Regions from separate parts of the Brevibacillus sp. HB1.4B genome, predicted to be linked through region 2. Evidence: a T-box and tRNA genes for the amino acid it is inferred to sense, from the RefSeq annotation. Region 2 holds a T-box; the other holds one or more tRNA genes.
The links. The T-box of region 2 lies ahead of leuS (leucine--tRNA ligase). A T-box ahead of a tRNA ligase gene usually reads a tRNA of that ligase, here a tRNA-Leu.

Region 1 (5,086 bases), on a different contig from region 2:
CATAGTGCTGGTGAACATCCCGAATATTTTGCGCTCCACTTTGCCTGAACGATTTAACAGCGGCGTACCAATCACGATCTCTTCTTGCCTCGTACAACGCTGAAGGTAAAGACTGACGAGAGCCACAAACAAGGAATTTAGCGAGCATTTCATCTGGTCTGCAAATTGGCGTATTCTTGTCGAATCTTCACGGTTGAATGCATAGACTTTGCGCTTGCCCTCGGTCGTATCTGTTGCCTTTGCTAATGTCGTGATCACAGGCAAGCTCTGAAACTTGTCCCGCCAATATCTCTTGTCCTTTTCAAATCTCTCAGACTGAGAATAGGCATGCTCCCTGTCGACAAAAGCTTGATACGCGTGTTCATCTCCTACATGAACGGTACCGCCTGCTAACAACGTGTCATAATAGTGAGCAATTTGTTCTGTCATAATGGAGATGGACCAACCATCAGCAATCAAATGATGAAACTTTACAAAATATCCCGCTTCTTCGTCACTCAGTTGAATCAGACAAAAGTAGAATAGAGGCTCCTGTCCGATCGAAAATGGTTTTGCAAACAAAGCTTGCAGGAATTGTCTGCACCGATCAGGGGCATTCGGTTCTTGTCTGAAATCAAATACCTGCAATGGCTGCGGTTCATACTCCCCAACAAACTGAAGGACTGTCTCTTCTTCCTGATAGTTGAGTCGCAAAGCATCGTTCTTTTGAATGAACAGGTGAATGGCCGCTTCAAGTACATCCAGTTTCACTTTTCCTTGAACCCGCACCATCCCCCCTAACGTATGGACAGGAAGCTGTGGATGTAATTTTTCCGTATACCAGATACGCTTTTGTGGATGACTTAAAGGATATCCGCCATTCCATTGCTTCTTATCCTGATGCAATGCATTTCCCCCCTTTCGGAATTGTGCAGATGTAATCACAATTCGGATATGGCAAAAAATCTAATTGATTACAAATACTTCCATCCCAACTATATCGATGACTCTTCTATAGTGTCAAATGAATTTTCCATTAAATGTTATTTCTGAAAATTAGATGAATTCCATCTCTTTTTTCCATTTTCTAGCGCTGCATAGAATGGAAAAAATTTTGTGCACGCTATTGATTTTGGCTGTCTTTTCACGTAGGATAAAATGTAATATATTGGCAAAAACACCCCCTGGAAGGATGAATGTGATTAGATGTCTGTGACACTTCGTGAAGTAACCCTGGAAAACTGGGAAGAGTGTATTGAACTGGAACCTACTCCTGAACAGAGTGAGTTTGTTGCCCCGAACCTCTACTCCATAGCCGAAGCAAAGTTTCAAACTACATTTGTCCCTTTGGCCATATACCATGAGGACACGATGGTTGGCTTTGTCATGTATGGGCTTGACCCTGACGATGGAAACTACTGGATTTACAGACTCTTAGTTGATGCCAACTATCAACGCCAAGGCTACGGACGTGCTGCGATTTCGCAAGTCATTGATATACTGAAAGCAAAAGACGATTGTCAAAAAATTGTCATTGGTTATGCTCCAGCCAATGTCGCAGCCGAAAACCTTTACGCTTCACTCGGATTTCAAAAAAATGGCATGGTTCTGTTTGGCGAGACGATTGCAGAATTGAACTTTTAAGCCAGCTATTTTCGTTCCCCGAAAATGAAACAGCGGCGACCTAAGACCTAAAAATCAAGTCTTAGACTCGCCGCTGTTTGAATTGTTTTCCGTATATGAAAAAAGCACACCTTCCATGTGTCTGTAAACATCATGGTTAGTGTGCATTCGTTTTTAATATGGTGCCGGTGAAGGGACTTGAACCCCCACGGTTTCCCTCACGATTTTGAGTCGCGCGCGTCTGCCATTCCGCCACACCGGCATGTGAAACTATGAAAAAATAGCACATCATCAATATAAAATCAATGGTGGGGAGAGACGGATTCGAACCGCCGAACCCGGAGGGAGCAGATTTACAGTCTGCCGTGTTTAGCCACTTCACTATCTCCCCACAATATGTGCTGTCTTTCTTCTGCGTTTACTTTCTTCAACCAGAAGCGACATTTATTAATTTACCATGAACTTTGTTTGACGTCAATATATTTATTTGGATTGACTCTCTTTTTTCGCCAAAATCTCCTGTGCCCACTCGTGGAAGACGCGCAGTGCCTCGTCTACTTCTTGAAATATTGCTTCTTCCTCACAGGAGTATTCCGGGAAGTCAAGTATGCGGTTTTTACGAATCTTCACTTGCTCTTCTTCGCATTTTATCTCCAAGAAGTAGGGAACGGCTTCATCTATTCCATAGCTGTTTTCTAAAAACTCGTAGGTACGTACCCACTCCAGAATTCGAACTTCCGATGCCTTTAAACGAAGCACCTGCTCCAAGGACATAATGGTTTCATTCCCGTAGTAATACATGTTATTCAGCCCTTCTGCATGAAAATGGACGGAGCCGTGACTCCGCCCTGTTATTGATGTGATAGATTAGATCGAGGAAAGTAGCTCTCTCAGTTCTTTGACAATCACTTGCTGGTAGCCAGTACCTTCTCCATATTGCTCGAGCATTTCGGCACGTGCCACTTTGATCTTGTCTTCATAATCTGGGGCGTTTCGATCCGGGTTTTGCTGTTTAAACGCCGTCATGACAGCTTGGACATGCTTCGGTCTCGGTCCCCATTTTGCCAGAACATGCCCGCCTGTGTCCGCAAAAATAACAACAGGGATCGCCCGACCGCCCATCGTGAGAAACTCATCCATGAGATCGAGGTGTTCTTCCATCACCATAATTTCCACGGGCATGTCTGTTTCTTTCAAAGCATGCAAGACGACTGGCAAGTTGCGAACGACGTCGCCACACCAGTCCGCAGCCAAAATCAAGCATCTGAGGTCATCACGATGCTGGAGCGAAGCAAAAAACGCACGGTCTTGTTCATCCGTCCATGAAAATGCATCCGACCAATTTTGGTATGTATCCTGATTCTTTGTCATGCTTTCCACAAACGCCTGTGGCTTGAGCCCCGTACGGAATTTATGTGCTACGTTTGCCCCCATCTTTTCTCCTCCTTTTGTATCGCTCGCCTATTCTTGGTTTTTATTTGCTGCTTCGTTTGCTTCCTTCTCTTGATTAGCCAGCTCCATCATTTTTTGCAACAAGATATGCTGTGGCATGTGCATGAGACGCTCCAAAGGTACCTGAAGAGCTTCCGACAGCTTGACAGCCGTCTCTGGTGATATTTGTAATGGACGCATGTCATTTTTGCCCCTTTCCCTTGCTTTTATCAGTCCCTTCAGTATAATACACAGCCGTTAAACCTGCCAGCATACAAGTCTGGTACTCTGAAGCCTTTAAATAACAAGCTAACATCATTGATTAAAATGACATTAGCTTGCTAGGCAGCAGATGAAATTAGGAGTTTACGAATCCCACTAGATGAAAAAGTCGTTTATTTGGTCTGCATTCTTGCCTATTTGCCAAATAAGCATCCCCAGTATCACGTATTTGAATAAGACCAGCCTTTTCCTGGCTCGAATTTTGGGGGCAGAGAAAGCCCAATCTTTTCTTGGTTATCAGTCACATGGCTGTCATCCCCACCAGTTACACATCGTCATCAAGTACTTTGTGACATGTTGGCTCTACTGAACCACTTTTGACCCATTTACTCACCTCTCAACTCCTCATAAAAAATGAAAAAAGAGCCACACGAAGGGACTCTCTCTCATAAACCCAATATTCCGCACATGGAAAAGGACGAGCTATGGCTTTTGCTTAGTGAGGATGCATGGTACACCTAAGCCGATCGCGCCGGGCTGGGACATCTGTTCCAGATATGCCAACCCTCGTGCACATTGCTGCTTGCATACTTGACATGTATGGGACGTTACGATTTTCAACTGTACTTGATTGGGGTGCTGTCGCGAATTCTTCTTTTTGATCTTTTTGCCCTTGGCCATCCGTTTTCCTCCCTTTGCCCTAGATCACTCCAGTCTATGAAGGAGAACAACCCCGCTCTTTAGGCAAACATACAAAATCAAGATATTCACTTGCAAAATGGGCCTTGTCATACGTGTCTACAAATAGAAAAAGTCGCCGGAGAATTCTCTCCAAGCGACTTATGAGCCTTCCCTATGGCTTTGGACTTAGCAACTGGCGCAGTTCTAGCTCCAGTGTAGGAGCATCAACCATTCCGATTATCTTCTTTCGTACAATTCCATCTGTGTCAATCAAGTAAGTAGTTGGAAATGCCATCACCTTGTAACGGTTCGACACAGTACCAGCTACGTCCATTGGTATCGGAAATGTCAGCTTGTAGGTAGTGACAAAGGCCATAGCTGTTTCCGGGCTGTCATTGCTCGTGACGTTCACGCCATAGAGATCAACCTGTCCACCATATTTTTCGTAGACTTTTTGTAAATCTGGCGCCTCCAGCTTGCATGGTCCACACCAGGAAGCCCAAAAGTTCAAGACTACTGGTTTTGCCCTTTTTCCTTCTACCTTGTACGTCTGCTGGTCTAGTCCTGTCAGTGTAAAATGAGGAGCCGCAAAGCCAACTTCCGGTTTTTGAACCTCTGCTACGATTGCGGCCGTTTCTTGAGGCTTTTCCCAAACAGCAAGTCCGACCCCCAATAATACGAGCACCGCGAGCAACAGCTTTTTCATTTTGTCACCTCTGCCCTACTGAGTTAGAATCCCGTAAAGCCTCCGTACATTTGAATAAGAACGCGTGTAATATCCGTCAGTTTATCTGTATACAGAAGAATACCAAACAAAATCATAATGGCTCCTCCGATTTTCATAAACATGTCGGAATACTTCACAATCGCGTTCACCTTACTGATGAAGAACGTCATGACAAAAAATGGAATGGCGAATCCGAGCGTATACGCCAATGTGTAGGCCAAGGCGCTTGCAGGATTGGAAACACCCATGACGATAATGCCAGAAAGAATAGGTCCCACACAAGGTGTCCATCCAGCTGCATACGTCATTCCCACCAGTATGGACCCAGTATACCCCAATGGCCTCGATTTTAAATCGATTTTAAAAGAACGCATCATCCAATCCATTTTAAACACGCCAAGCATAACCAAACCAATGATAGCA
Region 2 (5,086 bases):
CAGATCGAATGTTTTTGCGAACTCATAGTCGCGTTCATCATGCGCTGGAACCGCCATGATGGAGCCTGTTCCATAGCTGATCAGCACGTAATCTGCAATCCAGATTGGCAGACGTTCGCCGTTAACCGGGTTGATCGCATATGCTCCGGTAAATACTCCTGTCTTTTCTTTCGCCAGATCAGTACGCTCCAGATCGCTCTTGTGCTTCGCTTGATCCAGGTATGCTTCCACTGCTTCTTTTTGAGCTGGTACGGTAATTTGCTCAACCAGCTTGTGCTCAGGAGCCAATACCGCGTAAGTTGCTCCGTAGAGAGTGTCTGGACGAGTTGTAAAGACGGTAAAGGATTCGTCATGACCTTCGATACCAAAGGTTACTTCTGCCCCTTCAGAACGACCGATCCAGTTGCGTTGCATTTCCTTGATGCTCTCTGGCCAATCCAGTTCATCCAGATCAGCCAAGAGTCTTTCCGCATACGCAGTAATTTTCAAGACCCATTGCTTCATTGGGCGGCGTTCTACTGGGTGTCCGCCACGCTCACTTTTTCCGTCAATGACTTCTTCGTTCGCCAAAACCGTTCCCAAAGCAGGGCACCAGTTTACAGCTACCTCGTCAATATAAGCCAAGCCGTGCTCATACAGCTTCGTAAAAATCCATTGTGTCCACTTGTAGTAATTCGGATCGGTCGTATTGATTTCGCGATCCCAGTCGTAGGAAAATCCGAGTGACTTAATTTGGCGACGGAAGGTGTTGATATTGTGCTCGGTAAATTCCGCCGGATCGTTTCCTGTATCGAGAGCGTATTGCTCCGCTGGCAAACCAAAAGCATCCCAGCCCATTGGATGGAGAACGTTATATCCTTGCATCCGCTTCATGCGGGATAAAATATCAGTAGCCGTATAGCCTTCCGGATGTCCTACGTGCAGGCCAGCTCCAGATGGATATGGGAACATGTCGAGTGCGTAAAACTTTTTCTTGCCCTCATCCTCGGAGGTTTTGAAGGTCTTGTTCTGCTCCCAATATTGCTGCCACTTCTTTTCGACATTTTGATGACTGAATACCATGGTAAAGCACTCCCATCTTAAAATAGGTGAAAATAATAAAGAAAACCTCACATCCCAGATCGCTGTTGCGAAAGGGACGAGAGGTTATTTAACATTCCCGCGGTACCACCCAGATTGGCAAATGACAAGCATTCACCCACTTGTTTCATCCGTAACGGGGATAAGCCGCTCACCCTTACGCAGTCATTGCTTGAATGACCTTGGGGGCAAGTGCTGGGAGGTGAGTTCAGATAGATTCGGGTTGACTTGCACCATCCGTCAACTCTCTGTGAATGCTCGAATCCTATGCCTACTATTCCTCTTAAACGCGTCGAAATCTGTAGTTATAACGCCATTATAGTCAATCCGAACCAATCATGTCAAACTTTTCGGCTTGCGGGCTGAAAAAAATAGGCGCTCACTCGTTTCTTGTGGCGGCATATCCGAGTAATCAGCGGTGATGACAATGTCTGTGAAGCCGGCATCTGTCAGCCAGCGCATCAGTTGGACAGGCTGGTAAGCCCGTTGCCAATGCTCTTCTTCCATCCGCTCGTACAATCCGTTTGGCTGACGAATGAAAAACGTTAACTGATGCTCTACCTCCAGTCGCAGCGGGTCGCAAAAACATTGCCAAATGTACGAAACTTCATCTTCTACATGTGTGAATGTCTCGTCTCCGAAAATGTGCAGCATCTTGTACGGACTGTGCACATCAAACAGAAAGCTCCCACCGGGCGCGAGATGAGCGAAAACGCGCTTGAACGTTTCCTGCACATCCGCTTCCTCTGTAAGATAGCTCAATGAATCACACAAGGAGATGACCGCATCCGCTTCGGGCAAGGACAGCTCGCGCATATCCTGCTCGACCCACGCTACATCCACTTGTTCCTGCCTCATTTTGTCATAGGCGATCGCAAGCATTTCTGTTGAGAGATCCACGCCCGTAACACGGTATCCCCGCTTGGCGAGTGGGATCGCAATCGTGCCAGTCCCACAGCCAAGATCAATGACCCGCACAGGCTTCTCTCCCTTTGTCCAATGACGCTCGACCCAATCGAGCCACTGGTCATACGGAGTATCCGCCATCAGCCTGTCATATACTGCGGCCATATGTGCGTATGCCATCTGTCCTTACCCTTGCACGCTGAAGAAAACTTCCTCTGCGTCCTTCCACAGGCGCTCCAGATTGTAAAACTCGCGATCTTCGCGATGGAAAACGTGAATAACGATATCGCCCAGATCAACCAGTACCCAGCGACCTTCATCTGCTCCCTCGATACCGCGGACGTCAAAGCCGTTTTTGTGGGCTTGATCACGGATTTCGCGAACAATTGCCTGTACTTGACGCTCGTTGTTTCCGTGGCAAATCATGAAATAGTCTGCGATCACGGACAGCTTTCTAATATCGAGCACCTTCAAGTTCTCTGCTTTCTTGTCCTCTGCTGCCTTCACTACCAACTGTGCCAAATCTTCTACTGTTTTAACCATCAAAACCCTCCTTCTCTCCCTTTGCGGGAAACCAAATCGTTATATGCGGTCAATGTCAACGGGAAAACCGTCTTTTGCTTCTCTATCAAAAATTGAATCGTGCCTCCCAAGGCGAGTGCCAGGGCGGCATCCAAATCAAGCATGGCTTTGCCGCGAATAAAATCGACACCCGGGTAAACCCGGTTTGGTTCTATATAGTCTGCCACACAGACGACTTTTTCTAACAGGGACATGCCAGCCCGACCCGTTGTATGGTAGCGAACAGCTTGTAAAATATCTGCATCCGTCACACCTAGATCAGTCTGGATCACAATAGCTGCTGCAAAGGCATGCCACAGCTCTTTTTCCCCTTCCAAAAGCTCTGTAGGCATATCGTGGCGAACGAGAATCTCGAACATTTTTTCCACAGGCCAGCACTTACAGTAATCGTGCAACAGTCCAGCAAGCTCGGCTTTGTCAGGATCAGCCCCGAATCTCTCTGCCAGCTCGCGAGCTGACGCAGCCACCCCAAGCGTGTGCATGTAGCGTTTTTCATGCATTTGTTGCCGTACGCGAACGAGAAGCTCTTCCCGATTATCCAAAAGTCTCATAGATTCGGTTCTCCTTTATATAGCGCTCCACGGCATCAGGTACAAGATAACGAATGCTTTTCCTGGCAGCTGCCTTCTCGCGAATCATCGTGGAGGAAATGTCCCAAACAGGCATCTCCACAAATGTGACATCCTCGCTCGATTCTTGATCTAGTTCGGTTCCAGGCCTCGCTAGACCTATAAAGCGTACCATATGAATCAGCTCTTGGTACTGGTACCATTTGGGCAAGATTTTTACCATATCTCCTCCCATGATAAAAGAAAAACGGCAATCTGGGAACTGCCTGATGAGCTGAATCATCGTGTCATAGGTGTACGATGGACCTTCTCTTGCGAACTCCACATCTGTTACACGAAACACCTCGTGATCAGACACGGCGAGCTGAACCATTTGCAAGCGGTGATTCGCCAGCGTCAGACTCTCTCTCTTTTTGTGCGGTGGAACGTGTGTAGGCATAAACCAGACTTCATCCAGGCCCGCTTGCTCTCTGGCTTGTTCAGCCGCCAGCAAGTGCCCGCAATGAATCGGGTCAAACGTTCCTCCCATGATCCCTACTTGCTTGATTGGCTGTCTCATTGCATGCAGATCACTTATGGCAGCTTGATCGTCTTGTTCTCCCGGGACTCTTTGTACAAGACAACCGTATGGCCGATCAACTGCACGAGCTCTGCTCCAGCACCTGCTGCCAGATCTTCTGCCACTTGATGTTTATCGTCGTTATTGTTTTGCAAAATCGCTACCTTGATCAATTCACGTACTTCCAACGCTTCTTTGATCTGAGTGATCATATTCTCGTTTACGCCGCCTTTTCCTACTTGGAAAATCGGGGTGAGATGATGTGCTTCTGCGCGCAAAAAGCGCTTTTGCTTGCCGGTCAACATCGGCAATGCCTCCTTTTTCATCCTGCAAAATCAGGTTGTTTTCTTTAATTGTTGCAAGACGACCTCACGCATAACCCCAGTTGGTGCTCGTTCGCCCGTCCACAGCTCAAAAGCTAGTGCACCTTGATTCACGAACATGCCGATTCCGGAATGAACAGTGGCACCGATGGCACGCGCTTCTTTGAGCAGACGCGTTTCGAGGGGGTTATAAATCAGATCGCTAACGGTTAAACCAGAATGAAGCCATTCTGCTGGCACAGGTGTCTCCTGTACGTTTGGCAGCATTCCGATCGATGTCGTATTGATCAACAGCGAAGAGTCTGCGATGGCAGCTGCCCCTTCGCCCTGTTCTACGATTTTCGTAGGTACAATCGTCCCGACATGCTCAGCCAATACCGCGGCTCTTTCCCGGGAACGATTGATGATGCGAATTTCCTTGACTCCTTGTTCAGCCAAGGTAAACGCCACTGCACGCGCTGCGCCTCCAGCCCCTACCATGGTTACCACTTGCTTTTCAAGAACGATTCCCGTCTCTTCCACAAGCGAACGAACATAGCCCATACCATCTGTGTTGTAGCCAATCAAGCGTCCATCACGAGAAACGACGGTATTGACGGCGCCGATTCGTTTGGCGAGCGGATCGATTTCATCCAGCATCGGCATGATAGCAACCTTGTGGGGGATCGTGACGTTAATCCCTTTCAAGCCTAACGCGCGAATACCCGCGACTGCATCTTCCAGATTTTCCGGTTCAACATCGAACGCAGCATAGGCAAACCCCAACCCGGTCTCTGAAAAAGCTGTATTGTGCATCATCGGTGATTGCGAGTGGGAAACTGGATGTCCAAACAGGCCAACCAGTTGTGTTTTGCTTGTAATCATGGAGCTTTTCCTCCCCGGACGTCTCTCTATAGCATATGGCAAGGGGCAAGGCTAACTCGACTTTTCTTGCTTAAGCTAGATCAGCCCTTTGCGCATCCCAACACTTACGCCTTTAGGTGCATGCACGACAACACTTGCTTCGTGTTTTCCTTGGATGCTGACCCAGCCCAAACCGGAAATTACGATGTCAGTCGTCGTGGTGG

Region 1: it encodes a tRNA-Leu, which carries the amino acid that the T-box ahead of leuS (leucine--tRNA ligase) is inferred to sense. The anticodon was not compared.

Annotation. Positions count from the first base shown of each region.
Region 1 is NZ_JABSUT010000009.1:144,412-149,497, forward strand. It holds gene edeP (edeine non-ribosomal peptide synthetase EdeP) at 1-885, opposite strand, end outside; gene edeQ (edeine self-resistance N-acetyltransferase EdeQ) at 1,186-1,623, shown strand; tRNA gene HP398_RS21345 (tRNA-Leu) at 1,783-1,864, opposite strand; tRNA gene HP398_RS21350 (tRNA-Tyr) at 1,909-1,993, opposite strand; gene HP398_RS21355 (hypothetical protein) at 2,086-2,403, opposite strand; gene HP398_RS21360 (thioredoxin family protein) at 2,470-3,036, opposite strand; gene HP398_RS21365 (YycC family protein) at 3,064-3,234, opposite strand; gene HP398_RS21370 (hypothetical protein) at 3,739-3,936, opposite strand; gene HP398_RS21375 (TlpA family protein disulfide reductase) at 4,109-4,642, opposite strand; gene HP398_RS21380 (cytochrome c biogenesis CcdA family protein) at 4,666-5,086, opposite strand, start outside.
Region 2 is NZ_JABSUT010000003.1:466,363-471,448, reverse strand. It holds gene leuS (leucine--tRNA ligase) at 1-1,062, opposite strand, end outside; T-box leader at 1,132-1,377, opposite strand; gene HP398_RS10200 (class I SAM-dependent DNA methyltransferase) at 1,417-2,166, opposite strand; gene rsfS (ribosome silencing factor) at 2,173-2,529, opposite strand; gene yqeK (bis(5'-nucleosyl)-tetraphosphatase (symmetrical) YqeK) at 2,529-3,119, opposite strand; gene HP398_RS10185 (nicotinate-nucleotide adenylyltransferase) at 3,103-3,696, opposite strand; gene yhbY (ribosome assembly RNA-binding protein YhbY) at 3,711-4,001, opposite strand; gene HP398_RS10175 (shikimate dehydrogenase) at 4,032-4,883, opposite strand; gene yqeH (ribosome biogenesis GTPase YqeH) at 4,959-5,086, opposite strand, start outside.